2 regions of the Streptomyces sp. NPDC023157 genome follow, and region 2 is predicted to be linked to the other one. Evidence: riboswitches for the same ligand, from Rfam matches in the RefSeq annotation. Region 2 holds a riboswitch; the other holds the start of a gene.
What was found. A riboswitch is a leader RNA that binds a small molecule or an ion and turns the genes downstream of it on or off. The one in region 2 is predicted to bind S-adenosylmethionine.

Region 1 (14,326 bases), on a different contig from region 2:
CGTCGCCGAGGGCCTCACCGGCCCCGTCGCCCCCGGCAAGCTCAACCGCAAGGAGGCCTTCGCGGCCTTCGCCCGCGGCGAGGTCGGCATGCTCAACGGGCACCCGTCCCTGATGCAGGAGGCCGAGAAGAAGGGCGTCAAGGTCGGCAAGGTCGCCCTGCCCGGCGCGTCCGGCAAGGCCAGGGCCACCATGGGCGTCGCCGACTGGATCATGGGCTTCAAGCAGAACGGGCACCGCAAGGAGATCGGCGCCTTCCTCGACTTCGCCTTCAACGACGAGAACGTCCTGAAGTTCGCGGGCGACAACGGCCTCCTCCCCGCCACCATCACGGCCTCCGCGAGCATGGAGTCCGACCCGGCCCACGCCGACCTCCGCGAATTCCTCCAGGCCCTCCCCGACTCCCAGCTCCCCCCGGTCGGCAAGACCTCCTGGGCCCGGGTCAGCGGCGCCGTCAAGAAGGACATCGGCAAGGCCGTCGCCCCCGACGCGAAGCCGGCCGAGATCCTGGGCCGGATCGCCCGCGAGGCGACGGCGGCGGAGAACGCGGAGTAGGACGGCGGCATAAGTTGGTCTGTATGACCACCGGACCCACCGAACCCGGCGAGCTGGGCGAGCGCGAGCAGGCCGTCCTGGCCATGGAACGGCGTTCCTGGCCGGGCCCCGGCGCCAAGGAACGAGCGGTTCGCGAACAGCTCGGCCTCTCCGCGACCCGCTACTACCAGCTGCTCAACGCCCTCCTCGACGACCCGCGGGCCCTCGCCCACGACCCGGTCACGGTGAACCGCCTCCGGCGGGTGCGGGCGGAACGGGAATCGCGCCGCTGACGGGAGGCCCGCGCGTGGGTAGGGTCGTGAACATGGTCAGCAGCCTTCCGCACCCGACCACGGCCGCCGGCCGCGACGGTCTCGCCGCGCTCCTCGCGCGCCCCGAGAAGGCCGTCGTCGCCCTCGACTTCGACGGGACGCTCGCCGAGATCGTCCCCGACCCCGAGCGGGCCCGCGCCCACCCCGGCGCCGTCCCCGCCCTGGCCGCCCTCGCCCCCCGGGTGGCCTCCGTCGCCGTGGTCACCGGCCGCCCGGCCGGGGTCGCGGTCCGCTACGGGGGCTTCGCCGGCGTCCCAGGCCTGGAGCACCTCGTGGTCCTGGGCCACTACGGCGCCGAACGCTGGGACGCCGTCACCGGCACCGTCCACGCCGCCGCCCCGCACCCGGGCGTCGCGTCGGTCCGCGCCGAGCTCCCCGGCTTCCTCGACCGGATCGGCGCCTGGCCGGGCACCTGGATCGAGGAGAAGGGCCGCGCGGTCGCCGTCCACACCCGCCGCGCCGACGACCCGCAGGGCGCCTTCGAGGCCCTGAAGGGCCCCCTGGGCGATCTGGCCACCCATCACGGCCTGGTCCTCGAACCCGGCCGCATGGTCCTGGAGCTCCGCCCTCCGGGCATGGACAAGGGCGTCGCCCTCGCCGACTACGTCCACGAGCTGGGCGCCGGGTCCGTCCTGTACGCGGGCGACGACCTGGGCGACCTCCCGGCGTACGCGGCCGTCGAGAAGCTCCGCTCCGACGGCACCCCCGGCCTCCTCGTCTGCTCCGCCTCGGCCTCCGAGTCCGTCCCCGACCTCGCCGACCGCGCGGACCTCACGGTCCCGGGACCGGCGGCGGTCGTGGAACTCCTGGCCGCGCTGGCGGAGGCGATCCGGAACACCTAGGCGCCCCGCCTCCCTCAGGCCTGGCGCAAGGCCCCCAGCTGCTCCAGGAACCACTCCCGCGGCGGCAGCGCCGTCGCCGCCGTCGCGAGGTGTTTCGTGCGTTCGGCGCGTTCGGGGGCCGGCATCGAGAGGGCGGTGTGGAGGGCTTCGGCGGTGGCCGTCACGTCGTACGGGTTGACCGTGAGGGCGTCCTCGTGGAGCTCCTCGTACGCGCCCGCCTCGCGGGACAGGACCAGGGCGCAGCCCTCGTCGGAGACGACCGGGATCTCCTTGGCGACCAGGTTCATGCCGTCGCGGACGGGGTTGACCAGGGCCACGTCGGCGAGCCGGTAGGCGGCGAGGGAGCGGGTGAAGTCGTCCTGGACGGAGAGCAGGACGGGCTGCCAGTCGGGGGTGCCGTACTCCGCGTTGACCGCCTCGGCGAGCTCGGTCACCGAGGCCGTGTACGCGCGGTAGACCTCCAGGTCCTGGCGGGAGGGGTACGCGGAGGCCAGGTGGACGACCCGGCCGCGCCACTCGGGGTGGGTGGCGAGGAGTTCGCGGTAGGCGAGGAGGCCGCGTGGGATGTTCTTGGACAGCTCCGTACGGTCCACGCGGACGATCGTCTTCCGGTCGCCCACCTCGGCGCGCAGCGCCGCCAGGCGGTCGTCGACCGCGGGGCGGTGGGCCAGGGCGCGCAGCTCGTCGGCGTCGACACCGAGCGGGTACGCGGCGACCCGGGTGGTGTCGGGCACGAGCGGGTCGGCGAGGAAGGCGGCGGCCCAGGCGCGGGTGTGGAAGCCGCGCTCGTCCGCGCCGAGCATGCCCTCGACCAGCTCGCGGTGGATGTCGTCGGGCAGCATCGCCAGGTAGCCGGGCGCCGCCCACGGGGTGTGGGTGAAGTGCCCGATCCGCAGGTCCGGGCGGAGCGCGCGGAGCATGCCGGGGACGAGCGCCAGGTGGTAGTCCTGGACGAGGACCGCCGCGCCCTCGTCCGCCGCCTCGGCCAGCGCCTCGGCGAAGGCGCGGTTGTAGGCGCGGTAGGACCCCCAGCGGCGCCGGAAGTCCGCGTCGAAGACGGGCTCGCGCGGGATGTCGTACAGGTGGTGGTGGAGGAACCAGAGCACCGAGTTCGCGATGCCGTTGTACGCGTCGGCGTACACCTCCGGGTCGATGTCCAGCATGCGTACGCCCGGCTCGGCGACCCCGCGGCGCACGGCCTCGCGGTCGCCGTCGCCGAGCGCCGCGCACACCCAGAGGCCGCCCTCCGAGGAGACGGCGCTCAGACCCGAGACGAGCCCGCCGCCGCCCCGCCGGGTGTCCAGGGAGCCGTCGTCACGCACGGTGTACGAGACCGGGCCGCGGTTCGATGCCACGAGGACGGTAGCCATACGGCGAACCTAGCCCGTCCGGTAAACGCTCAAACGTACGGATACCAGACGGGCGGTTCCGGCCGAGGGCCGGGCCGCGGCCGGAGCCGCTCCCTGTCGAAGCCGCTCCCTGTCGAGGGGGGCGGAAAAGATCATTGTCCGGCGCTACGCCACGCGCCGCCTCGCGTACTCCGCGATCTCCGCCATCGGCGGGCGCTCCTCCGTGTCCACCGGGTACGTGTGCGGCTCGAAGCCCCGCTCGCCCCGCTCGAACTGGGTCAGCCACGGGCGCACCAGATGTCCCCGGGACAGACGCAGCTGCGCCGTCCGGTAGATCGCGGCCGCCATCCGGCCCAGCGCCCGCCCGTCCTGGTGCCGGTGCTTGCGCACCCCCACGTCCACCTGTGCGAGGGCGTCCAGGCCCACCGTGTGCAGCGCGTCGACGAGCAGGCCCAGCTCCACTCCGTAACCGACGGGGAACGGCAGCCGTTCGAGCAGCGAGCGCCGCGCCGCGTACTCGCCGCCCAGCGGCTGGACGAAGCCGGCCAGCTGCGGCCAGTGCAGATTGAGCAGCGGGCGCGCCACCAGCTCCGTCACCCGACCGCCCTGACCAGGGGCGTCGCCGAGCGGGCGGTCGTACATCGCCTTCACGAAGTCGACGTCCGGTTCGGTGAGCAGCGGGCCCACGATGCCGGTGACGAAGTCCGCGGAGAAGTCCCTGAGGTCCGCGTCCACGAAGCAGACCACGTCCCCGGTCGTCACCATCAGTGACCGCCACAGGACCTCGCCCTTGCCGGGCACCGCGGGTATCCGGGGCAGGATCGCGTCGCGCGCCACCACCCGCGCGCCGGCCGCCGCCGCCACCTCCGCCGTACGGTCCGTGGAGCCCGAGTCGATCACCACGAGCTCGTCCACCAGCGGGACGGCCTCGGTCATCAGCTCGCGGCGGATCACGGAGACGATCGCGCCGACCGTCGCCTCCTCGTTCAGCGCGGGCAGCACCACGCTGACCCGCGTCCCCCGTTTGGCGGCGAGGACGCGCTCCAGCGGGCGGTCGGCGACGGACCAGGACCGCCGGGCCAGCCAGCGCTCCACCTCTTCCAGCAACGTGATCTCCATCTCGCGGATCGGACGACCCTCTCCACCTTCGTAGCCTTCGGTTACAGTCTTGAACAACGCGGATCCCCGATGCATGTCGGGGTGCCGACCGCGTCTCACAATCGAATACCGCTCATCCAGAGGGGCAGAGGGAAACGGCCCGTTGAAGCCCCGGCAACCCTCCAGTCGGTTCTCGTCCTCCAGCGAGGTCCCCGACTAGGGAAGGTGCCAAATCCGTCTCATGGCGAAAAATTCGTCATGGGAAAGATGAGGAGAAAGGGCCTCGCCTCCATGGCTGTACAGACCGTCGCACCCGGAACCACCGTCGACCTCGGTCCCGCTTCCGGACTCTCCTGCCGCGAATGCGGCGAATCCTTCCCGCTCGGCCCGATCTTCGCCTGTGAGCTCTGTTTCGGCCCGCTCGAAGTCGCGTACGACCTGCCCTCCGGTGACCCGGAGGAGCTGCGCAAGCGCATCGAGGCCGGCCCCGCCAACATCTGGCGCTACGCCCCGCTGCTGCCCGTCCCGGCCGATGTCGCCGAGAAGCCGAACCTGAACCCCGGCTGGACCCCGCTCGTCAAGGCCGACAACCTGGCCCGCGAGATCGGCGTCGAGCCCGGCAGGCTGTTCGTCAAGGACGACTCCGGCAACCCGACCCACTCCTTCAAGGACCGGGTCGTCGCCCAGGCCATCGAGGCCGCCCGCGCCTTCGGCTTCACCACCCTGTCCTGCTCCTCCACCGGCAACCTGGCCGGTGCCGTCGGCGCCGCCGCCGCCCGGGCCGGCTTCCGCTCCTGCGTGTTCATCCCGCACGACCTGGAGCAGGGCAAGGTCGTCATGGCCGGTGTCTACGGCGGTGACCTCGTCGCCATCGAGGGCAACTACGACGACGTCAACCGCTTCTGCTCGGAGCTCATCGGCGACCCGCTCGGCGAGGGCTGGGGCTTCGTCAACGTCAACCTGCGCCCGTACTACGGCGAGGGCTCCAAGACGCTCGCGTACGAGATCTGCGAGCAGCTCGGTTGGGTCATCCCCGACCAGCTGGTCATCCCGATCGCCTCCGGCTCCCAGCTCACCAAGATCGACAAGGGTCTGCAGGAGCTCATCAAGCTGGGCCTGGTCGAGGACAAGCCGTACAAGATCTTCGGCGCCCAGGCCGAGGGCTGCTCCCCGGTCTCCGTCGCCTTCAAGGCCGGCCACGACGTCGTGAAGCCGCAGAAGCCGAACACGATCGCCAAGTCCCTCGCGATCGGCAACCCGGCCGACGGCCCGTACGTGCTCGACATCGCCCGCCGCACGGGCGGTGCCGTGGAGGACGTGAACGACGAGCAGGTCGTCGACGCGATCAAGCTGCTCGCCCGCACCGAGGGCATCTTCGCCGAGACCGCGGGCGGCGTGACCGTCGGCGTCACGAGGAAGCTGGTCGAGGCCGGTCTCATCGACCCGAGCCTGACGACCGTGGTCCTCAACACCGGCGACGGCCTCAAGACCCTGGACGCGGTGGCCGACACCTCTCAGGCGACCGCCACCATCCGCCCGAGCCTGGACGCGTTCCGCGACGCGGGCCTGGCCCACTGAAAGGTACGTGAACCCATGGCCGTCAACGTCCGCATCCCCACCATCCTCCGCACCTACACCGGCGGCCAGGCCGAGGTGAAGGCGGAGGGCGCGACCCTCGCCGAGGTCATCGCCGACCTGGAGAAGAACCACGGGGGCATCGCCGCCCGCGTCCTGGACGACCAGGGCAAGCTGCGCCGCTTCGTCAACGTGTACGTCAACGACGACGACGTGCGCTTCGAGCAGGGCCTGGAGACCGCGACGCCGGACGGCGCGGGCGTCTCCATCATCCCGGCGGTCGCCGGCGGCTGCTGAGCCGTCGCCCCCTCCGCGCTTACCCGCGGTATCCGTCTTATCTGAATTGCCCCTTCCGCGAGAAGAAGCGGAGGGGGCAATTCTGCATGGTTGAGCGGGGTAGAGTTGGGGAAGTCCCCGCCGCTGCTCATGCCAGACGCATATGAGAATGCGCCCGTGCGCGACAAGAAGCAGCCAAAGTGCCCGTGCCTTGTGTACCTTCTGCGCGCTTTGCCCGGCCCGACTTGACCCGGAATTCAAGGGATTCTCCCCAATTCGCCTTTCCGTGCTGCCCAGAATTCTCGTCCGATTGACCTGTTGCAGAGGGCAGTTGGGCAGATACATTCAGCCGCGGTCGACGCGTTCCGGCGCAGGGTCTGACCCGGGTCCGCGAAGTGCGGCCCCGCGCAAGGGCCAGTAATAGGGGAGTTAGGCATGGCTCAGGGCACCGTCAAGTGGTTCAACGCGGAGAAGGGCTACGGCTTCATCGCGGTCGACGGTGGTGCGGATGTTTTCGTCCACTACAGCGCGATCCAGATGGACGGCTACCGCACCCTTGAAGAAGGGCAGCGGGTCGAGTTCGAGATCTCGCAGGGCCAGAAGGGCCCGCAGGCGGACATGGTCAAGCTCGCCGCCTCCGCCTGAGCGCGGCGCGATCGGCCACCGACGCACTTCCGTCGAGGGGCCCGCATCCAGACCGGATGCGGGCCCCTCGTCATGTCCGGCTCCTCGTCATGTGCGCCCGGCGTGTGCGCCCGGCTCGTGCTCCCAGGGGTGACCGATCCTCGGTAGTCGCTTGCACTCGCATGGGGCGAGTGCTAATCATTGGCGTTAGCACTCTGAAGGTGAGAGTGCTTAATCGAGGATCGGGCAGATGAGGCCCGCGGCCAGGTGGGGCAAGGAACCACAGGGCTCGCAGGCCGTCCGTCGCGGGCGTCGGCGCGGTCCAGGAGCGTTATCCACCCCAGTCCGGGAGGACCACTTCACATGGCCAAGATCATCGCGTTCGACGAGGAGGCCCGGCGCGGTCTCGAGCGCGGCATGAACCAGCTCGCTGACGCCGTCAAGGTCACCCTCGGCCCGAAGGGCCGCAACGTCGTCCTCGAGAAGAAGTGGGGCGCCCCCACGATCACCAACGATGGTGTCTCCATCGCCAAGGAGATCGAGCTCGAGGACCCGTACGAGAAGATCGGCGCCGAGCTGGTCAAGGAAGTCGCCAAGAAGACGGACGACGTCGCCGGCGACGGTACGACCACCGCCACCGTCCTCGCCCAGGCGCTCGTCCGCGAGGGCCTGCGCAACGTGGCCGCCGGTGCCAACCCGATGGCCCTCAAGCGCGGCATCGAGAAGGCCGTCGAGGCCGTCTCCGGCGCCCTGCTCGAGCAGGCGAAGGATGTCGAGACCAAGGAGCAGATCGCCTCCACGGCCTCCATCTCCGCCGCCGACACCCAGATCGGCGAGCTCATCGCCGAGGCGATGGACAAGGTCGGCAAGGAAGGCGTCATCACCGTCGAGGAGTCGCAGACCTTCGGGCTCGAGCTTGAGCTCACCGAGGGCATGCGCTTCGACAAGGGCTACATCTCGGCGTACTTCGCGACCGACATGGAGCGCATGGAGGCGGCCCTGGATGACCCGTACATCCTGATCGTCAACTCCAAGATCTCCTCCGTGAAGGACCTGCTCCCGCTCCTGGAGAAGGTCATGCAGTCGGGCAAGCCGCTGCTGATCATCGCCGAGGACGTCGAGGGCGAGGCTCTGTCGACGCTGGTCGTCAACAAGATCCGTGGCACCTTCAAGTCCGTCGCCGTCAAGGCCCCGGGCTTCGGCGACCGCCGCAAGGCCATGCTGAACGACATCGCCATCCTCACCGGCGGCACGGTCATCTCCGAGGAGGTCGGCCTCAAGCTGGAGAACGCGGGCCTCGACCTGCTGGGCCGCGCCCGCAAGGTCGTCATCACCAAGGACGAGACCACCATCGTCGACGGTGCCGGTGACAGCGAGCAGGTCGCCGGTCGCGTGAACCAGATCCGCGCCGAGATCGAGAACAGCGACTCGGACTACGACCGCGAGAAGCTCCAGGAGCGCCTCGCGAAGCTGGCCGGCGGCGTGGCCGTCATCAAGGCCGGTGCCGCGACCGAGGTCGAGCTCAAGGAGCGCAAGCACCGCATCGAGGACGCCGTTCGCAACGCGAAGGCGGCCGTCGAGGAGGGCATCGTCGCCGGTGGCGGCGTCGCCCTGCTGCAGGCCTCCGCGGTCTTCGAGAAGCTGGAGCTGGACGGCGACGAGGCCACCGGTGCCAACGCCGTCAAGCTGGCCCTGGAGGCCCCGCTCAAGCAGATCGCCGTCAACGGTGGTCTCGAGGGTGGCGTCGTCGTGGAGAAGGTGCGCAACCTCCCCGTCGGCCACGGCCTGAACGCCGCGACCGGTGAGTACGTCGACATGATCGCCGAGGGCATCATCGACCCGGCGAAGGTCACCCGCTCCGCGCTGCAGAACGCGGCGTCCATCGCGGCCCTGTTCCTCACCACCGAGGCCGTCATCGCCGACAAGCCGGAGAAGGCGTCCGCGCCGGCCGGCGGCGGCATGCCGGGCGGTGACATGGACTTCTGAGTCTGATCCTCTGGATGCGCCCCTCGCACTGACCGGCCGCAGGCGGCCGGTCAGGCTTCGGGACGCTGCACCGGACTCCGTCCGGTGACCGGGGTCGACCTCAGTCCTGCCGAGGGCGGCACTCCCATCAGGGGGTGCCGCCCTCGGGTTTTGCGCAGCGGATCAGCTGTTCATCGCTGAACGCCGAAGGGCGGCACCCCGTGGGGTGCCGCCCTTCAGTCGTTCCCGCGTACGACGTCAGCGGACGTCGACGTAGTCGGCCACCGCGGCCGGTGCGTTGAAGTGCGAGCCGTCGGTGTTGTACCGGACGACGTACCAGCCGTCCACGGTCGCCTTGGCCTTGAGCGTCGCCACCCCGTTGGCGGCGGTACGGCCGGTCGCGAGCTGCTTCCAGGCCGACTGGCCGCGCGCCTGGAACCACAGGCTCACAGGGGCGTTCCCGTACGCCTTCCAGGCGCCACCGACCTGCTGCTGGACGCCGGCGGTCACGGTGACCACGGCGCCCTTGCGGACGGGCTCGGGGGCGGCGTTGACGGAGACGACGCGGGCGGGGGTGCGGACCATCCGGAACACGTTGCTCGCGGACTCGGCGAACATGTCGCTCACCGGGTGCCGGACCCGGAAGTACCCGCCCTGGCTCCGGCCGTTGAGGCTGTAGGTGCCGGGGAAGGAGGAGGGGTACGCGGTGGCGAGGGTGCGCCAGCCCGTGCGGCCGTCGGCGGAGGTCTCCAGGAGCAGCGTCTGGGCGGCGCTGGACCCGTAGTACTGGCCCGGGTTGTACGTGGGACGGAACGCGCCGATGGCGTTGACCTTGCCGTCCGCGGCGAGCAGGCCGCGGTAGACGAGGACCCGGCTCTCCTGGGGCATCACCAGCGGAGCGGTGACGGCCGGGAAGTACAGGAACGGGTCGTCGGTGGAGACCACCCAGCTGTCCAGCCGGACCCCGGGGGCGGACGGCAACTGGGCCGTGAAGCGGCCGTCGGCGTCGGTCGAGACGGTCTTGAACACCTGGTAGCCCGCGCGGCCGTCGCGGCCGAGGGACACCCGGACCTGCTGGTCGGCGAGCGGCGCGTCGGCGTTCTTCGGGTCGGTCATCCGCCCGCTGACCGTGACCTTCTCACCAGGCAGGACCCGGGTCCTGTCGGCGGTCGCGGTGACGGTCACGGCGCGGTGGTTCCAGGCGAGGATCGTCCGGGTGAACTGGGTGGCGCCGTGCACCTGCTCGCTGTTCTCGGCGTACGAGACGCGGAACTCGTCGCCGATGTTCACCTGGCCGTACGGCTCGCCGGTGAACTCGCCCTTCTCGTCGGTGGTCACCGTCTGCGCCACGCCGGTGTCGGGAATCAGGCGCTGGACGGAGATGCCGCGCCCGGAGATCGGGACGAGGTCCCCGGAGCCGGGCTGGACGCCGAGGAGCGTGCCCGAGGCCCTGGTGCTGCGGTCGTCCCAGCTCGGAGCCGAGAAACCGATGCCGAGCTGCGGCTTCAGGGTGAAGTCGAGCGTGCCGGCGTCGGCGCGGGTGACGGTGTTGCCGAGGGAGTCGGTCGCCGTGATGTCGATGGCGTACTTCCCGAGCTCCGGGATCGTGCCGCCGTCCTCGGTGAGCTTGAGGGCGGTGGCGGCGGGCAGGGAGAAGTAGTTCGTGCTCCACGACGCCTGGGTCAGGGCGGGGACCTCGGTGACGACGGTGTCGCCCTTGCGGATCTTCGCCGAGACGGCGGTGACGGTGGCCGAGGCGGCGTCCGTCCAGGCGGTCACGTGGAAGGCGCCGCGCTGGTACTCCTCGGTGAAGGCGGCGCCGATGCCGACGGCGGGCGCCGGAGCGGGCTCCTCGGCCACGGCGGGGGTGACGCCCGCGCCGAGGGCGAGGAGGGTCAGTACGGCGACGGCGGACGACGCCGTGCGCGAAGAGGGGCGGAGGTCAGAGCGCATCGATGTACTTCCCCTTCGACTCGCTGTAGAAGTAGCCGTTCTGGGACTGCTTGAGCACGAGCCACGAGCCGTCGCCGTAGTTCTTGGCCTTGAAGCTGAACTTGCCGTAGGCGTTGGTCGGGACGTCACGGTTCACCCAGTACCACTGGGAGTCGCCCTTGGGCCGGAAGACGAGCATGACCCGGGCGCCGGAGTGCGGCTTCCAGACGCCGCCGACCTTCTTCTGCACGGTGCCGGTGACCGTCATGTACGAGTTGGTACGCGGACGGTTCGGGCTGACGGAGAACGCGGCGAACCGCGTCTCGACGCGCGAGAGGCGCGTGGCGCCCGAGGTCTTCGCGACGTACCGGTCGCTCTCGTAGTGGTGCAGCCGGTAGACGGCGTTGACGTAGCCCCAGGTGCCGATGTCGACGGCGCAGTAGCTGAAGCTGTTGTCCCAGCGGGTCTTGCCGTACTTCAGATTGCCCCAGGTGCGCCCGTTGTCCAGGGAGACCTGGAGGTAGAGCGGCTCGTCCGCGCAACTGCCGCCGTTGAGGCGGGCGGTGGCGCGGACCCAGCCGAACTCGTCCAGGGTGACCCGGGTGCCGGTGTACGACACCTGGCCGAGCGCGGCGATCTGGCCCTCGTCGGCGGGGAAGCCGTCGAAGTACACCGAGGGCCGCAGGAAGGTGTACACCGTGCGCTGCCCGGCGTAGGCGGGGCGGGCCGGGAAGCGGAAGCCGCCGTCGGCGGCGGCGGACTGGCCGCCGATCTGCCCGGGGACCTTGTAGTGCCAGATGTCGGGCTGCTCGGTGGCGGCGACCACCGGCGCGCCCTCGAAGGGCACCCAGCCGTCCGGGGTCAGCCGCTGCACGGCGCCGCTGACGGTGACGTCGGTGCCCGGGAGGACGCGGTACTTGTTCAGGTCGGCGTTGATCCGGTACGTGAGCTTCTCGACGCCCACGCGGGGCACCGGGAAGCCGGCGTTCGGGTCGGTGACCGCGTCGGTCGGGACGACGGTGGCGGTGCCGCTGCGGATCTCCGCGTTCGGGGTGACCGGCAGCGAGAAGGTGCCGTCGGCGCCGGTGGTGGCGGTGAGCTTCGTGGTCGTCCAGTCGCCGGCGTCCAGGTTCAGGGACACCTGGACCGTGGTGCCCTCGGCGGCCGGCGTCCGGGCGCCGGTGTTCGGGTCCCAGGTGGTGGCCGCGCCGGACAGGACGAGGCTCCGCTGGTCGTAGCTGGTCGTGGCGCGGTCGAAGGACAGCTTGCTGACGCCGGTGTGCAGCTTGTGGGCGTAGGTGCCGCCGGTCCACTTCTGGACGGTGCCGGAGGACAGCCGGTACTCGACGACGACCGGGTAGTCGCCCAGCGGCATGCCCGCGGGCAGCTTCAGGGCGTCCGCGGTGGTCCAGCCGTACGGCCGGTCGGTGGCCTGGTCCGCGGACTGCCAGGTCAGCTCGTCGGTGGAGGCGATGACGGCGGCGTCGGGCGCGGCGGAGTCGAGGACGCTGACCTTCACCCACAGCGCGTTGGACGTCAGGTCGACGACGATCCGTCCGTCGTCGGAGGTGACGGTACGGGTGACGGTCTCGGCCGCGTGGGCCGCGGGCGCGGTCACCAGGGCGGGCAGGGTCAGCCCTGCCGAAAGGACGAAAACGGTTGCCGCACGCACGAGGGCATGCGGCAGCGTGCGCGTAGAGCGCATCTGAGAGACCCCCCACAGGTCGGAAGGCGGCGCATCGGAAGATCGCAAGCCGCGTGAGAGCAACATAGCGCTTGATGGTTGAACGTGTTCACTGGATGGCCTGTTCGCGGCCGGAGTCTGTCAGGGGCATCCTGAGAGGAGAGTCCGGCGCCCCGGGCAGCGGGCAGACAGGAGAGATCTCATGATCACCCTCCTCACCACACCGGCGGAACGCGAGCTGGTCATCACCCGCACCTTCGACGCGCCCGTGAGCCGCGTCTGGGAGGCCTGGACGCGGCCCGAGCACGTGCGGACCTGGTACGGGGTGGCGGGGCTGACCATGTCCGTCTGCGACGTCGACCTGCGGCCGGGCGGCGCGTGGCGCTGGGGCCAGCGGACCCCAGACGGCCAGGAGATCGTCTTCTCCGGCACGTACGAGGAGATCGTCACGGCCGAACGGCTCGTCTACTCGGAGATCTTCGAGCAGATGCCGGACGCCGAGCCGGTCCGCGTCGTCCTCGCCTTCGACGCCACCCCCGACGGCGGCACCGCGCTGACCAGCACGTCCTTCTGGCCGTCCACGGAGATCCGGGATCAGGCGCTCGCCGCGGGCATGGAGGCGGGGGTGAAGGAGCAGTACGACCGGCTGGCCGACCACCTCCGCAGGATGTGACCGCCCTGGAGGTCCCGCGGCTGACGGCGGACGGGCTGCTGCTGCGCCCCTGGGAGCAGGCGGACCTGCCGCTGGTCCGCGAGGCGTCGGCCGACCCGTACATCCCGCTGATCACGACCGTCCCGCCGGTCTGGTCGCGGACGGAGGGCGAGGCGTTCGTCCGCCGCCAGTGGGCCCGCGCGCAGACCGGCGCCGGCTACCCCTTCGTCATCGCCCGCACCTCCGACGCACGCCCCCTCGGCGCGATCGGCCTCTGGCTCCGCGACCTCCCCGAAGGCCGCGCGACCCTCGGCTACTGGCTCGCCCCCCACGCCCGAGGCAACGGCACCGCCACCCACGCCCTCACCACCCTCACCACCTGGGCCACCACCGAACTCCGCATCCCCCGCCTCCAACTCCTCGTGGAACCCTGGAACACCGCCTCGTCCCACACGGCCGAACGCGCCGGGTTCGTACGGGAGGGGGTGCTGCGGGGGTGGCAGGAGGTGGGCGGGGTGCGGCGGGACATGGTGATGTACGGGCGGGTGGCGGGCCGGGCGGGGTAGCCGCTCCGTCAGCCGGACGGACCTTCCCGGCGGGCCGGTGCTAGCAGAGGCAGGGGTCGGTTCCCCAGCCCAGGCCGACGATGTCGTCGTCGCGCAGCGCGCCGGCGTACGCCTGGATCTCGTCGACGTCACCCTTCAGGTACTCGCCCCAGCCGTCGGCGGTCATGCCGCGGCCGACCTGGAGCGGGCCGCCGCTCTTCCAGCCGTCGGGGACGTGCGCGGTCGCCTGCGCGTTGGTGAAGCCCTCGGCGAACAGCTTGACGGTGTCGGTCGCGTCGTCGTAGACGACGGCGAGGCGGACACCCTGCCCGCTGCTGCCGGCGGGACCCGTGATCTGCGAGACGACCTTCTCCGGCGCGCCCGCCTCGTCCCGCTCCGGCATGATCAGCTGCCAGGCGTACGTCGACGGCTCGTAGCGCAGCTTGAACGCCTCGGTGTGCTCACCGGCCTGCGACAGCACGGTCATCGGCCGGTTCGCGTCGGCCTCGGGGATCTGGACGACCACGCCGAGGGTGAAGCTGTCACCGGTGTTCACCACCGGGCCGTCGAGGGCGGCGTGGCCGCCCGCGCCGTCCAGACGCAGATCGCCCGTGTCGACCAGCGCGGGCGGCTGGTAGGCGCAGTCGGGGTCGCGGCCGGGGAAGCAGTTGCCGCTCGTCGGCTTGTAGATCGTCGCTCCGGCGCCCAGCTTCAGCGGTGCCCCGCCGTTCTGCTCGGGCGTCGCGCCGTCGGCCGCGGTCTCGAACGACCAGTGGCCGAGCAGACTCGGCTTGCGCTGCGCGAGTTCGCCGACCTCCTTCGGGACCACGACCCGGTCGTACGTCCGGAGGTCGCCGATCTCGCCCTGCCACCGCTGCTTGTAGCCCGAGCCGTCCCGGACGCGGCCGATCTGGAACGCG
Region 2 (14,326 bases):
GCGCTCCTGGGCCAGCTTGCGCAGCTCGCGGCGGAGTTCGGCGAGGGCGGCGCCCTGGCGGGCGGTGGCCCGGTCGAGCACCGAGGCCCGGTCGAGGTAGGTCTCCGGGTCGGAGGAGAGCAGCAGGGCGAGGGCCGGGTCGATGCCGCCGGAGCGGTACTGGGCGCCGGCCACCGAACCGAGCGCGCCGCGCATGCGGTTGACGCGCTCCTGGCCGCGGGCGAGGCCGTCCTGCGCGAGCGAGACGGTCCTGCGCAGCCGGTCGGCCTTCTCGTCGGCCTGGTTGTAGCCCTCGGTGGCCTTCTCGGCCTCCTCGAAGAGGCGGTCGACGGTGGCGCGGGTGGCCTCGGGGCCGGCGGCGCCCGGGTCGGCGTGCGCGGGGACGGCACCGAGGGCCGTGGCCGCGGTGGCCGCGGCTGCGGTGAGGACGGTGACCCTGGCGGGTCGTCGGTGGGACGCCACGGAACGCGCTCCGTTCGGTTCGACGGACTGGCGCGGCAGACAGTAGCCGGTGATCACCCCAGGTCCAACGAAGCCGCCGGACACGCAAAGTGACGCCCCGCCCGTGACCACAGGTCACCGGCGGGGCGTCACGTCAGTCCAGGATCCGGCGAACCACCCGTTCGGAGGGCAGCCGCCGTCGCGTCAGATACGGACGCCGAACTGGAAGGTGCCCATGTAGTCCATCGACTCGTAGCGGACGTAGGCGCCCGGCTTCGGGGCGTGCAGGATGGTGTTGTTGCCCGCGTACAGGCCCACGTGCGACAGGTTGTTGAAGAAGACCAGGTCGCCCGGCTTGAGCTGGCTGCGGCCGATCTTCACGCCGTCGTTCTGCTGCGTGTAGGTGGTGCGGGTGAGCGAGACGTTGGCCTGGCGGTAGGCCCACTGCGTCAGACCCGAGCAGTCGAAGGAGTTCGGGCCCGTGGCGCCGCGGAAGTACGGCTTGCCGATGCGGGTGGCGGCGGCGTTGAGGGCGGCGGCGCCGCGCTCGGAGGCGGGCACCTCGTTGCCGAGCTCGACGCGGTCGCCGGCGTCGCGGCTGGCGCGCTGCTCGTCCTGCTGCATCTTGGCGCGCTCGGCGGTCGTCAGCGTGTTGAGCAGCTTGCGGGCCTCGGCCAGCTTGGCGGTGGCCTTGTTCTTCTTCTCGTTGAGCGTCTTGCGGACGTCCTCGAGGTCGGCCAGCTTGGTCGCGGCCTCGGTGCGCTCCTGGGCGAGGGTGCGCTGCTTGGCCTGGATCGACTGGAGCACGTCGGCCTGCTTGGCGCCGAGCTGGTCGATCGCGGACGCCTTGTCGAGATAGGTGTCCGGGTCGGCGGAGAGGAAGAGCTGGAGCGCCGGGTCGATGCCGCCGGAGCGGTACTGGGCGCTGGCGACCGAACCGATCTGCCCACGCAGGGTGTTGAGGTCCTGCTGGCCGCGGGCGACCTTGTCCTGGAGGGCGTCGATCTCCTTGTGGAGCTTGCCGCGGCGCTCCTCGGCGAGGTTGGCCTGCTCCGTGGCCTCTTCGGCCTCGTGGTAGAGCTTGTCGACCTTGGACTTGACCTCGTCGATCTTCGGCTTGGCGGGGGCCGCGGAGGCGCCGCTCTGGGCGGAGATCGCGACGGCGAGGCCGGCGGTGGCGGTGAGCACGGTCACACGGGTGCGGCTCGGCTGCTTGGGTCGACGGTGGGACGCCACGAAGGCGAGCTCCTTCTTCCTTCAGCCGCCGACCGGGTAAGCGGCAGGCGGGCCCCTCGCCGCCATCCCGGATGGATGATCAACCGCGCGAAGGTTCGAACCCCGACCCTAGTGACCATCTTGTGATCAGTTCAAATCCCGATAGGCAAAATCTCGCTCGGGCAACAAAGTATTCGCACACATCACACAGGCAGTAATGGTCACTTGACCCTGCGCGGACCAGAAAAAGGACATCAGGCGCAGACGTTACGATCCTTCACGTGAGACGCGAAAGCCGCTTCAGCAACAAGGCGGACGCGACCGGGCGCGCACCGGACTTGGCGACCCCGTCGGCCACTTCGCGGTCGGTGGAGACCACCACCACGGGACGGCCCGGCGGCTCGGCCCGGACCAGCTGACGGATCAACTCGTCGGCCGTGACACCGGGCTTGGAGAACAGCACCCGCACCCCGCGCGGCGGCGCGAGCAGCACCGGGGCGGCGAGCTCGGCCCCGTCGAAGACACAGGTGATCTCGGCGCCCGAGCGGGCCGCGAGGGCGGACAGACCGCCGAGCAGCCGCAGCCGCTGCTTCTCCAGCGGCATCGTCGGGTAGCCGGTCTTGGTGACGTTGTAGCCGTCCACCACCAGGTGCGCCTGGGGCAGTTCGAGGAGCTGGTCCAGGAGCGCCGGGTCGGTCTCGGACAGCGCGCGGGCCGCGATGTCCTTCGGCGACATGCGGCCCGGCTCCACCGCGTCCACGGTGTCCGCGGGATGCATCGAGACCGGCGGCAGGGCCAGTTCGCGGCGCAGCCCCTGGGCGGCGTCGAGCACGGTGTCCAGGAGCAGCCGCAGCCGCATGTCCTCCACCGAGCGGCCCTCGCGGGCGGCGCGGCGGCTGGTCTCCAGGGCCGCCTCCACCTCGCCGAGCCGGGCCTTGAGCCGCCGGCTCTCGCTCTCGGCGGCGGAGACCTGGGCGGCGGACTCGGTCCTGGCCGAGTCGATCTCGGCCTGGACGCGCCGCAGCGCCGCCTCGCCGCGCTTCACGTCGCTCTGGGCGCTGCGCAGCTTGCGGTGAAGCGATTCCGCTTCCTTGCGGGCCGCCTCCAGGTCGTGGCGCAGCTGCTCGGTCTCGGACCGGGCGCGCTCCCGGGCGTGCGCGACCTCCTCGCGCAGCCGCTCCAGTTCGCGCCGGCCGGCCTCGTCGGCGCGCTCGGCGTCGGCGCGCTCGGCCTCCTCGCCGGCGGCGGCGACCAGCTTGCCCCAGCCGGCCGGGCGCAGCACGTAGGCGGCCGCGGCCACGTCGACGGGGTCGGCGGCGGCGGGCGGGGAGCCGGACTCGACGGCGCCGGCCAGTTCGGGCTCGGCCTCCTTGAAGCGCTCGCCGATCCGCTGCCGGAACAGGGGGTCGCTCTCCAGGGCGGCCGCCATCGCGTTCCCGGCGAACTTGGCCCGCCGGGAGGCGGTGAAGCGGGCGTACTGACGCAGCGGTCCGGGGAGCTCGGCGACGGTCAGGCCGCCGAAGGCGTCCGCGACCAGCGCGACCACCTTGCGCCGTACGGGCTCGGGCAGCGGCCGGTCGAGCGCCTCGGCGGCGTCGTCCGCCGAGCCCGTCGGTTCTTCACCGTGCGCGGGCTGCGCCACGATCCGTCACCCCACTTCCCTGTCGTCGTCGCCCTCGCGGGCCGCTTCTCAGGAAGCGGAACCCGGCCTGTCCACCAGTTCGATCTGGTCCACCGCGTTGCACCAGCGGCAGCGGACCGACTCGATGGTCTCACTGACCACCTCGCGTTCCTCGACCTTGGGCTCACCGGCGAGGTCCAGATGGACGTACTCGACGACCTTGGAGGACCGCGTGACGTCGAAACGGGTCAGGTTGCCGCAGAGCGTGCAACGCCAGCGGGTCTCCGGGGTCGGCAGGGGAACCGTCGTCATCGTGCCGCCTCTTTCTGGGCTTTCCCTGGAATTCCGGGGTTGTACGGGACCGCGGTGCGCCGTCGGACTGCGGAAGTCTGCCCGTAACCCTACGGCCTCGCGGGTACCCCGTGTCACGGCGAGGCACTCTGTCCAGGTGGACCCCGGTACGCCATGATCTGTCCATGATCGACTGGCGGCGCACGGCCCTCGGCGCGTGGCACGGGACCCGGAACGGGCCCACCGTGACGTACGGCCTCATCGCGCTGTGCGTCCTGCTCTTCGCCATGAGCCCGGTGTCGGGGCTCAACCCGGGGTACGGCACCGGCGACCGGCTGCTGGCGGCGCAGGGCGCGTACTTCGAACGCTGGGGCGTGATCCCGGCCGAGCTGGTGAACGGACGGCCGCGCGCCCTGCTCACCCCGCTGACCGCGCTCTTCGTGCACGGCAGCTGGCTGCACCTGCTCGGGAACATGCTGTTCCTGTACGTCTTCGGCGCGATGGCCGAGGAGCGGATGGGGCCGGCCGAGTTCGCCCTGTTCTATCTGGGGTGCGGCGGTCTGGCGCTGCTCGGCTACGCGGCGGCGCACGCGGACAGCACACAGACACTGGTGGGGGCGTCGGGGGCGATCTCGGGGGTGCTCGGGGCCTTCCTCTATCTCTTCCCGCGCTCCCGGGTGACCAGCCTCTTCCCCTTCCTCTTCTTCCTGCCGCTGAGATTCCCGGCCTGGATCGTGCTGATCTTCTGGTTCGTGCTCCAGTGGCTGGCGGCCCGCTCGGCCGGGGCGGGGCCGGGGGTGGCGTACCTGGCGCACGTGGTGGGGTTCGCGATCGGCTTCCTCTACGCGTGGGGCCGGTACAGAGGTGGCGTTAAGGTGAAGCCACCAGCCGCGGCCACCGAGGGAGAAAGCCAGCCGTGATCACCGCGATCGTGCTCATCAAGACCAGCGTGGACCGCATTCCCGAGATCGCGGAGTCCATCGCCTCGATCGACTGCGTCAGCGAGGTCTTCTCGGTGACCGGGACGTACGACCTGATCGCCATGGTCCGGGTGCCGCGCCACGACGACCTCGCCGACGTCATCCCCGGGAAGATCAGCAAGATCCCCGGCGTCGAGGGCACCGACACCCATGTCGCCTTCCGCGCCTACTCCCAGAACGACCTGGACGCGGCCTTCGCCATCGGCCTGGAGTCCTGAGCCCGCGGGCTCCGGCCCGCGGCACCCCGCACACACGGTGAAGCCGGCCTCTCCCGCACGGGAGGCCGGCTTCACTCGTACGGGGGAAGGAGCTCAGCCGCGGTCGGGCACGCAGCGGCCGTCCTCGGTGCGGTACTTCCACTGGGCGCCCTCGCGCACCAGCTGCCTCACCGCGCCGACGAACCGATCCACGTGCTCGTCGGGCGTCCCCGCGCCGAAGCTGACGCGGATGGCGTTGAGGGAGCGCTCGCCGGGGGCCGCCTCCGGGGCGCCGCACTCGCCCGGGTCCTGCGGGTCGCTGCCGAGCAGGGTGCGCACCAGCGGGTGGGCGCAGAACAGGCCGTCGCGGACGCCGATGCCGTACTCGGCGGAGAGCGCGGCGGCGAAGTGGGAGCTGTTCCAGCCGTCCACGACGAAGGAGATGACGCCGACCCGGGGGGCGTCGTCCCCGAAGAGCGAGAGCACCCGCACCTCGGGCACCTCGGCCAGGCCCTCGCGAACCTTCGCGATCAGGTGCCGCTCACGGGCGACGAGCTGGTCGAAGCCGGCCTCGGTGAGCGCCTTGCAGGCGGAGGCGATGGAGTAGACGCCGATGACGTTGGGCGAGCCGGCCTCGTGCCGGGCCGCGGTGGTGTGCCACTCCACGTCGACCCCGCCGTCGGCCCGGCGGGCCACCGTGCGGGAGGCGCCGCCGCCGGCGAGGTAGGGCTCGGAGTCCTGGAGCCAGTCGGCGCGTCCGGCGAGGACGCCGGAGCCGAACGGGGCGTACAGCTTGTGCCCGGAGAAGGCGATCCAGTCGACGTCCAACTCCTGTACGGAGACAGGGTGGTGGGGCGCGAGCTGGGCGGCGTCGAGGACGATCCGGGCGCCGTGGGCGTGCGCGGCGGCGGCGAGTTCCCGCACCGGCCACAGCTCGCCGGTGACGTTGGAGGCGCCGGTCACGCAGACCAGGGCGGGGCCGTAGGGGTCGCGGTCGGCGAGCGCCCGCTCCAGCGTCTCGACGGCCTGGCGCGGGGTGCGCGGGGCGTTGAGGTAGGTGACCCGGGCGTCGCGCCAGGGCAGCAGGGAGGCGTGGTGCTCGGTCTCGAAGACGAAGACCTGGCAGTCGGCGGGGATCACCTGGGCGAGCAGGTTGAGCGAGTCGGTGGTGGAGCGGGTGAAGACCACCTGGTCGTCGGGGCGGCAGTCGAGGAACTCGGCGACGGTGGCGCGGCTGTTCTCGAAGAGGTCCGTGGAGAGCTGGGAGAGGTAGCCGGCACCGCGGTGGACGCTGCCGTAGTACGGGGCGTACGCGGCGACGTCGTCCCACACACGCTGCAGGGCCGGGGCGCTGGCCGCGTAGTCGAGCGCCGCGTAGCTGACCTCGCCGCCGGTGACGAGCGGGACGGTGACGTCCCGGCCGAGGACCGGCAGCGGGGCGGCGCAGCAGGGGTCCGCCGACGCGGCGGACTCGGCGGACTCACCGGAGGCGGCGGAGACGGTGGCGGTGGCGGCGGCGGCGTTCGGGCATGCGGACATGACGGTATCTCCCGGCGGAAAAGGGGCGCGAAAAGGCGTGAAAGAGCCCGCGGGGCAGCGCGAGGAAAGGGGTGCCCCGTACGGGTGTTCGGTGAAGAAGTGGGCCGACGGCCCTAACGCATTCGCTTGCTCACGAGACACTGCTCCCTAGAGGACCAAGGACCCCAGGGTTGTGCGCAGGGGTCCGCGCTTGCCGCAGGCTTCTGCTCGTACGGCCTGGTCTTCACCCGGGGCACCCCGCCACGGACGGAGGGTTGCCGGACAGCCAGCCGGGGCTTTGTCGCTGTCACTCATGACCTGCCACAGAACCTATGCCAGTCGATCACGACGACGCAACCCCGTCCCGGCATTCGGAACGGGGCTGCGTGCGGGCCGCGTACGGGCCTTGTGCGGGACCGAGTAACAGACCGCGTACGGGGGCGGTGGCGCTTGCTAGGCGTTGCTGGCGGCGATCCAGCGCTCCAGGGCCCGGCGGGCGGCGCCGGAGTCGATGGACTCGGCCGCCTTGGCCATGCCCACGCGCAGTTGCTCCGTCAGGGTGCCCTCCCCCGGTTCCAGCGCGATGAGCGCCGCCGCCGAGTTGAGCAGCACCGCGTCCCGTACCGGGCCGGTCTCGCCGGCCAGCAGACGGCGCGCCACATCGGCGTTGTACGAGGCGTCGGCGCCGCGCAGGGCCTCCACCGGGACGATGTCGATGCCGACGTCGCGCGGGTCGAAGGACTCCTCGCGGACGGTGCCGTCCCGGACGATCCACACCCGGGAGGTCGCCGTCGTGGTCAGCTCGTCCAGACCGTCGTCGCCGCGGAAGACCAGCGCCGAGGAGCCGCGCTCGGCGAGGACGCCGGCGACGATCGGGGCCATCCGCGGGTCGGCCACGCCGGTCGCCTGGGCCCGCACCCGGGCCGGGTTGGTGAGCGGTCCGAGGAAGTTGAAGACCGTGCGGATGCCCAGCTCCTTGCGGGCCATCGCCACATGGCGCAGCGCCGGGTGGAACTTCACCGCGAAGCAGAAGGTGATGCCGGCCTCGCCGGCGACCTCGGCCACCCGCGCCGGGGTCAGTTCCAGGTTGACGCCGAGCTTCTCCAGGACGTCGGAGGCGCCGCTGGCGCTGGACGCGGCCCGGTTGCCGTGCTTGACGACCTTGGCGCCGGTGCCGGCCACCACGATCGCCGACATGGTGGAGATGTTGACGGTCTTGGCGCCGTCGCCACCGGTGCCGACGATGTCCACGGACGGGCCGGGCACCTCGATCGTTCTGGCGTGCTCGTACATGGTCCGGACGAGGCCGGTGATCTCCTCGACGGTCTCGCCCTTGGCCCGCAGGGCGACGACGAAGCCGGCGATCTGCGCGGCGGTGGCCTCGCCGCGCAGGATGCGGTCCATCGCCCAGGCGGTGTCCTCCGCGCTCTGGTCGCGGCCGCTCAGCAGGCCGTCCAGGACGGCGGGCCAGGAGCGGCCCGCCGAGTCGAGTCCTCCAGCGGGGGTCGCAGCGCTCATGGCAGCTCCTGGCGATCGGTGATCGGTGATCTTCGGGGATGGATACCTTCCCACCCTATCGATCCGCGGGAACGGCAAAGAGCCCCGTCCATCGAATGGACGGGGCTCTCGCCGTGGCGACCTGCTTCAGGAGGTCAGATGATCAGTGGTGGCCGTGGCCGCTCGTGATCTCCTTGTACTCCTCGGCGGTGGGCTTGACGATCTGGTTGTCCGCGCCGTAGTAGCCCTTGTTGAGCTTGACCCGGAGCTTCTCCATACGCCCGATCTTGCGCTCCACGCCGTTCTCGTCGACGGCCGGCGGCAGGGCCGCGGCGTCGTACTGCTCGTGCGCCGTGAGGCGGTGCAGCTCACCCTGGCTGAGCGGCTGGTGGACCTCGACGAACTCACCGTGCGGCAGGCGCTTGATGATGCCGGACTCGCGTCCGTGCAGCACCTTGTCCTTGTCCCGGCGCTGGAGGCCGAGGCAGATGCGCTTGGTGACGACGAAGGCGATGACCGGTCCGGCGAAGAAGAAGATCCGGACGAACCAGGTGATCGAGTTGATCGACAGGTGGAAGTGCGTGGCCCAGAGGTCGTTGCCGCCACCGACGAGCATGATCATGTACGCGGTGATCCAGGCGACACCGAAGGCGGTGCGCGTCGGAGCGTTGCGCGGGCGCTGCGCGATGTGGTGCTCACGCTTGTCGCCCGTGATCCAGGACTCGATGAACGGGTAGACCGCGATCGCGCCGAGCACCGCCGGGAAGATCGCCAGCGGGATCATCACGCCGAGGACCAGCGTGTGGCCCCACAGGTTGATCTCCCAGCCCGGCATGACACGGATCAGACCCTCGGCGAAGCCCATGTACCAGTCGGGCTGGGCGCCGGTGGACACCTGGTCCGGGCGGTACGGGCCGATGGCCCAGATCGGGTTGATCGAGGCGATCGCCGCGATGACCGCGATGACACCGAAGACCAGGAAGAAGAAGCCTCCGGCCTTCGCCATGTACACCGGCAGCAGCGGCATGCCGACGACGTTCTTGTTCGTACGGCCGGGGCCCTCGAAGTGCGTGTGCTTGTGGACGAACACCAGGATGAGGTGCGCGACCACGAGACCCAGCATGATGCCCGGCAGCAGCAGCACGTGCGCCGAGTAGAACCGGGCGACGAAGTCGCCGCCGGGGAACTCCCCGCCGAACAGGAACATCGACAGGTACGTGCCGACGATCGGCACGGACAGGATCGCGCCCTGCATGAAGCGCACACCGGTGCCGGAGAGCAGGTCGTCCGGGAGCGAGTAACCGGTGAAGCCGGTGAACATGCCCAGGAAGAACAGCAGGAAGCCGAACAGCCAGTTGATCTCACGCGGCTTGCGGAACGCGCCGGTGAAGAACACGCGCATCATGTGCACGAACATGCCGGCGAGGAAGATCAGCGCCGCCCAGTGGTGGATCTGCCGGATGAGCAGACCACCACGCACCTCGAACGAGATGTGCATGGTCGAGTTGAACGCCTCGGACATCAGCTGTCCCTGGAGCGGGACGTACGGTCCGACGTACTCCACCTCGTTCATCGACGGGTGGAAGAACATCGTCAGATAGACGCCCGTCAGGATGATGATGAGGAAGCTGTAGAGGCAGACCTCGCCCAGCATGAACGACCAGTGGTCCGGGAAGATCTTCCGCATGTTGGCCTTGGCCAGCGTGTAGATCCCCAGGCGGCCGTCGGCCCAGTCGGCGATGCGCTCGCCGGCGGGTGCCTTCTTCTGCGTATTGGTCACAGTGCTCATCCGCGCTCCCAGAAGGCGGGACCGACGGGCTCTTCGAAGTCGCCGTGCGCCTCGAGGAAGCCCTTGTCGTTCACGCCGATCCGCAGCTGCGGGAGGGCGTGACCGGCCGGGCCGAAGATGACTCGGGCGCCGTCGGACAGGTCGAAGGTGGACTGGTGGCACGGGCAGAGCACGTGGTGCGTCTGCTGCTCGTACAGAGAGATCGGGCAGCCGACGTGGGTGCAGATCTTCGAGAAGGCGACGATGCCCTCGTGCGACCACTCGAGCTCGCGCTTGTCCTTGATGTCGTCCGGCTGGATACGGACGATCATCAGGGCGGCCTTGGCGATCTCGGTCTGGAAGTGCTCGTCGTGCTCCGAGAGGCCCTCGGGCATCGCGAAGGTCAGCGAACCGACCGCGACGTCCTCGGGACGCAGCGGCTCGTGCGTGTTCATGTTGACGAGCAGCTTGCCCTTGGCCCACAGGGTGGAGCGGAGCTTCTTCTCGGGCAGCGGGCCCATGTCACGCAGCAGCACGATGCCGGAGAGCGGCACCATGGCCAGCGCGCCGAACAGCGTGTTGCGGATCAGCTTGCGCCGGCCGAAGCCGGACTCGGCGGCACCGGCCGCGAAGTCCGCCATGACCTTGGCCTTGACCTCGGGCGTGGCCGCCATCGGGTGACGGTCGTCGGCGACCTCGACGTCGGACATCAGGGTGCGGGCCCAGTGGACCGCGCCCGCGCCGATGAAGAACAGGGCCGCACCCAGGGTCAGACCCAGGGAGAAGTTGAGCGCGGACACCCGGCCGAAGGGCCAGATGTACACGATCTTGTCCACCGGGAAGATCACGTACGAGGCGATGAAGCCGATCGTGGCCAGCATCGACAGCGTGAACATGAAGGCGACCGCACGCTCGGACCGCCGGGCGGCCCGCTCGTCGATGTCCTGGATGCGCGGCTTGTGGGGCGGGAGGCCCGGGTCGGCGAACGGGTCGTCGGCGACCTTCACCGCGCCGTGCGCGGTGTCCTGCTCGGACGGCAGGTTCTCTTCTGGATTCTCTTGGGTACTCATGACTTCTTGGCCTTAGCGGTGTGGGCCGCGACCCAGATGGCAACTGCGATCAGCGCGCCCAGGCCGAAGACCCACGCGAACAGACCCTCGCTGACGGGGCCGAGGCCACCCAGCTTGAGACCACCCGGGTTGTCGGCCTTGTCGCTGTTGACGGCCTGGACGTAGGCGATGATGTCCTTCTTCTGCTTCTCCGGCATGGTCGTGTCGGGGAAGGAGGGCATGTTCTGCGGGCCGGTCTGCATGGCCTCGTAGAGGTGCTTCGGGCTGACGCCTTCGAGGTTCGGGGCGTACTTGCCGTAGGTCAGCGCGCCACCCTCACCGGTGAAGTTGTGGCACTGGGCGCAGTTGGAGCGGAAGAGCTCGCCGCCCTTGGCGATGTCGGCGCCGTCAGGGCTGTACTGGCCTTCGGTCGGCACGATCGGGCCGGCACCGAGGGACGCCACGTACGCCGCGAGCTGATCGATCTCAGCCTGCGTGTAGATGACCTTCTTCTTCGGGACCTGGGCACCCGGCTGCTGAGCCGGCATACGGCCCGTGCCGACCTGGAAGTCCACGGCCGCCGAGCCCACGCCGACCAGGGACGGGCCGTCAGAGGTGCCCTGACCGCCGGTCCCGTGGCAGCTGGCGCAGCCTACGGAGTAGAGCTTCTTGCCCTCCTCGATGGCGAGGGACTGGGCGGTTTCGTCGGCCTTCGCCGTGCCCGCGGGCGCGAACGCGGCGTACAGCCCCCCGGTTGCCGCCAGCGCGAGGAGTAGGACGACGACCGCCGCCAGCGGATGGCGTCGTCGTGCGGAGAGCTTTTTCACGGATTACCCCGGTGTCAGGATCTTCTGCGTCGATGCTTGCTGGATGAGTGGCCCGCCGCGAGCGGCGGAGCACGATTACTTGATCAAGTAGATCGTGGCGAAGAGGCCGATCCAGACGACATCGACGAAGTGCCAGTAGTAGGACACGACGATGGCGGCGGTTGCCTGCTCGTGAGTGAACCTCTTGGCGGCGTACGTCCGGCCCAGGACCAGCAGGAAGGCGATGAGACCGCCCGTCACGTGCAGGCCGTGGAAGCCGGTGGTCAGGTAGAACACCGTGCCGTACGGGTCCGAGGACAGCGAGAGGCCGTCCTCCTTGACCAGCTCGGTGTACTCGAAGACCTGGCCGCCGATGAAGATCGCGCCCATCACGAACGTGATGATGAACCACGACCTGAGCTTCTTCACGTCGCCCCGCTCCGCGGCGAAGACGCCGAGCTGGCAGGTGAGTGAGGAGAGCACCAGGATCGTGGTGTTCGTCGCGGAGAACGGGAGGTTCAAGGCCGAGGCCTTTTCCGTCCAGAACTCGGCGCCCATCACGGATCGCAGGGTGAAGTACATCGCGAAGAGGGCCGCGAAGAACATCAGCTCGGAGCTCAACCAGATGATGGTTCCGACGCTGGTGAGGTTCGGTCGATTGACCGACGGGTGCGCGTGCCCTGTTTCTACTGTCGTTACTGTCGCCACGACCGACATTATGTCGGTCGCTTATCCCGCCCTCACTCCGGGGGGTGCCGTTCGGAGTGTCCGAGGGGCGTGTCCTGCCCGAACGGCCCATCGGAAGCGCCTTCCGGCACCCTTCGAACAGGTGTTGAACGGGTGTTGACGGGGTGTGGACCGGAGTAGCATCCGCGCAACGACCGACCACCTTCACGGAGGAACGATGCAGTCGAGCGCCACGGTCCTGGTCTACAGCGACGACGCGAACACCCGCGCGCAGGTCCGCCTGGCGGCGGGTCGCAGGCCCGCGGCCGATGTTCCCCCGGTCGAGTTCGTCGAGTGCGCGACGCTGCCCGCCGTGTTGACGGCCCTGGACGAGGGCGGCATCGACGTGTGCGTGCTGGACGGCGAGGCGGTGCCGGCGGGCGGCATGGGCGTGTGCCGTCAGATCAAGGACGAGGTGTTCCACTGCCCTCCGGTCCTGCTGCTGATCGGCCGCCCGCAGGACGCCTGGCTGGCCACCTGGAGTCGCGCGGACGCCGCGGTCACTCTTCCGGTGGAACCGGTGGAGTTCGCGGCGTCCCTGGCGTCCCTGCTGCGTTCGCGGCTCTCCCTCGACGCCTGAGGGTCCTGCGGGGCCTGAGAGGCCTGTGCGATGCCCGGCGGGGGGCCTGAGGCGCCCCCGGGGGCCCGTGGGGCCTACAGGGAGGGCCTGAGCCGGGCCTTGGCGTCCATGGTGGCGGTCGGATCCGAGGTGTCCGCCACCAGGGCGCTGCCCTTGCGCCACTTGTCCCAGTCCAGGTTCCAGTCGCCGAAGCCGTTGCCGAAGGTGTCCATCATCTCGCCCTCGCTGTTGACGACGCGGACGATGTCCCCCGGGCGCACGTTCTCGTAGAACCAGGCGGCGTTCCCGGTCGACATGCCGACACAGCCGTGGCTGACGTTCTCGACGCCCTGGGAGCCGACGGACCACGGCGCGGCGTGCACGTACTCGCCGCTCCAGGTCACCCGGGTCGCGTAGTAGACGGGCAGGTCGTACGAGTCGGAGCTGCCCTCCGAGATGCCGATGCTGGTGCCCCGCATCCGGACGTAGTACTCCTTGCCGAGCACCACTTTGATCCCGTTACGGGTGGAGAAGCCCGGTTTCCCGGTGGTCACCGGAATGGTGTTGATCACTTCTCCGTTGCGCCGCACCGTCATGTAGTGCGAGCCGGCGTCGGTGACGGCCTCGATCCGGTCGCCGATGGTGAGCTTGAGCGGCTTGGAGTCGCCGCCGTAGAGCTTGTCGCCCACCTTGAGGCCGGCCAGGTTGCCGGTGGCGGTGACGACGGCGCCCGTGGGCCAGTACTCCTTCGGGCGGAAGTGCAGCTTCTTGTCGTCCACCCAGTACCAGGAGCCCTCCACGGAGGGCGTCGAGCGGACCTTGAGGGCCCGTTCCACGATCGTGCGGGCCGCCCTGTCCTTGACCGGGAGGCTGAGGTCGGCGGTGATCGGCTGACCGACGCCGTACGTGCCCGCCTGCGGCCCGAAAGTGACGGTGAGGGCCCGTTTGGCCGGGGCCGTCTCAAAAGTGAACGTACGGGCCCCAGGAGCGCCGTCCGCGTCCTCCGTGGCCACCTGGACGGTGTACCGGGCGCCGGCCGCCAGCGCGGCCGTGGAGCGCCACTTGCGCCCGTCCGCGGTGAGCTCGCCGGCCAGGTGGTGGCCCGACTCGTCCAGGGCGGTGACGTCGGTGATCCGCCCGTCGTCGCCCTTGGCCGTGATCTCCAGCGGCTTCTCGGGGTCGGCCTTCTTCCCCTCCGGGGCGTTGAAGGCGATCTCGTCCGCCGCGTCGTAGGGCTTCGCCGACAGCGGATGGTTTCCGGAGCCCGCGCACGCGGTGGCGCCCGCGGTGACGGTGAGGGCCAGAAGAGTGCAGCTCAGAACAGTCCGAATGCGCGGCGTGTCGTTCATGACCTCACGTTAAGAACAATCCTCCGTCCCAGCGCGCCGGGCATGGCAAACGAGGGGCCCGGCCGCTTCGTTCGCACGAAGTGACCGGGCCCCTCGGGGTGTTACGGGGTACTGCGGGTGCTACTGGTTCTGGTTCTCACCGCGGTAGAACTCGAAGACCCAGCCGAAGAGGCCGACCAGGATCAGCGGAGCGGAGAAGTACAGCAGCCACCAGCCCATCGCGATGGCGAGGAAGGCGAGCGCGCCGCCGATGGCCAGCGAGAGCGGCTGCCAGCTGTGGGGGGCGAAGAAGCCCACCTCGCCGGCCTC

Region 1: another riboswitch for S-adenosylmethionine. It lies ahead of thrC (threonine synthase); the one in region 2 lies ahead of ACZ3ZE_RS01790 (aminotransferase class V-fold PLP-dependent enzyme).

Annotation. Positions count from the first base shown of each region.
Region 1 covers NZ_JBVHIL010000004.1:735,307-749,632, reverse strand. The annotation lists gene ACZ3ZE_RS18565 (extracellular solute-binding protein) at 1-553, shown strand, start outside; gene ACZ3ZE_RS18560 (DUF3263 domain-containing protein) at 577-825, shown strand; gene otsB (trehalose-phosphatase) at 858-1,706, shown strand; gene ACZ3ZE_RS18550 (alpha,alpha-trehalose-phosphate synthase (UDP-forming)) at 1,721-3,076, opposite strand; gene ACZ3ZE_RS18545 (glucosyl-3-phosphoglycerate synthase) at 3,221-4,162, opposite strand; SAM riboswitch class I at 4,284-4,427, shown strand; gene thrC (threonine synthase) at 4,445-5,731, shown strand; gene ACZ3ZE_RS18535 (MoaD/ThiS family protein) at 5,747-6,025, shown strand; gene ACZ3ZE_RS18530 (cold-shock protein) at 6,440-6,649, shown strand; gene groL (chaperonin GroEL) at 6,992-8,614, shown strand; gene ACZ3ZE_RS18520 (hypothetical protein) at 8,852-10,546, opposite strand; gene ACZ3ZE_RS18515 (hypothetical protein) at 10,536-12,143, opposite strand; gene ACZ3ZE_RS18510 (SRPBCC domain-containing protein) at 12,412-12,882, shown strand; gene ACZ3ZE_RS18505 (GNAT family N-acetyltransferase) at 12,879-13,427, shown strand; gene ACZ3ZE_RS18500 (LamG-like jellyroll fold domain-containing protein) at 13,468-14,326, opposite strand, start outside.
Region 2 covers NZ_JBVHIL010000001.1:374,554-388,879, forward strand. The annotation lists gene ACZ3ZE_RS01760 (C40 family peptidase) at 1-462, opposite strand, end outside; gene ACZ3ZE_RS01765 (C40 family peptidase) at 646-1,677, opposite strand; gene ACZ3ZE_RS01770 (NYN domain-containing protein) at 1,934-3,298, opposite strand; gene ACZ3ZE_RS01775 (hypothetical protein) at 3,347-3,589, opposite strand; gene ACZ3ZE_RS01780 (rhomboid family intramembrane serine protease) at 3,754-4,488, shown strand; gene ACZ3ZE_RS01785 (Lrp/AsnC family transcriptional regulator) at 4,485-4,766, shown strand; gene ACZ3ZE_RS01790 (aminotransferase class V-fold PLP-dependent enzyme) at 4,860-6,284, opposite strand; SAM riboswitch class IV at 6,466-6,582, opposite strand; gene trpD (anthranilate phosphoribosyltransferase) at 6,717-7,781, opposite strand; gene qcrB (cytochrome bc1 complex cytochrome b subunit) at 7,924-9,549, opposite strand; gene qcrA (cytochrome bc1 complex Rieske iron-sulfur subunit) at 9,546-10,598, opposite strand; gene qcrC (cytochrome bc1 complex diheme cytochrome c subunit) at 10,595-11,404, opposite strand; gene ctaE (aa3-type cytochrome oxidase subunit III) at 11,480-12,100, opposite strand; gene ACZ3ZE_RS01820 (response regulator transcription factor) at 12,288-12,689, shown strand; gene ACZ3ZE_RS01825 (L,D-transpeptidase) at 12,764-14,017, opposite strand; gene ACZ3ZE_RS01830 (cytochrome c oxidase subunit 4) at 14,138-14,326, opposite strand, start outside.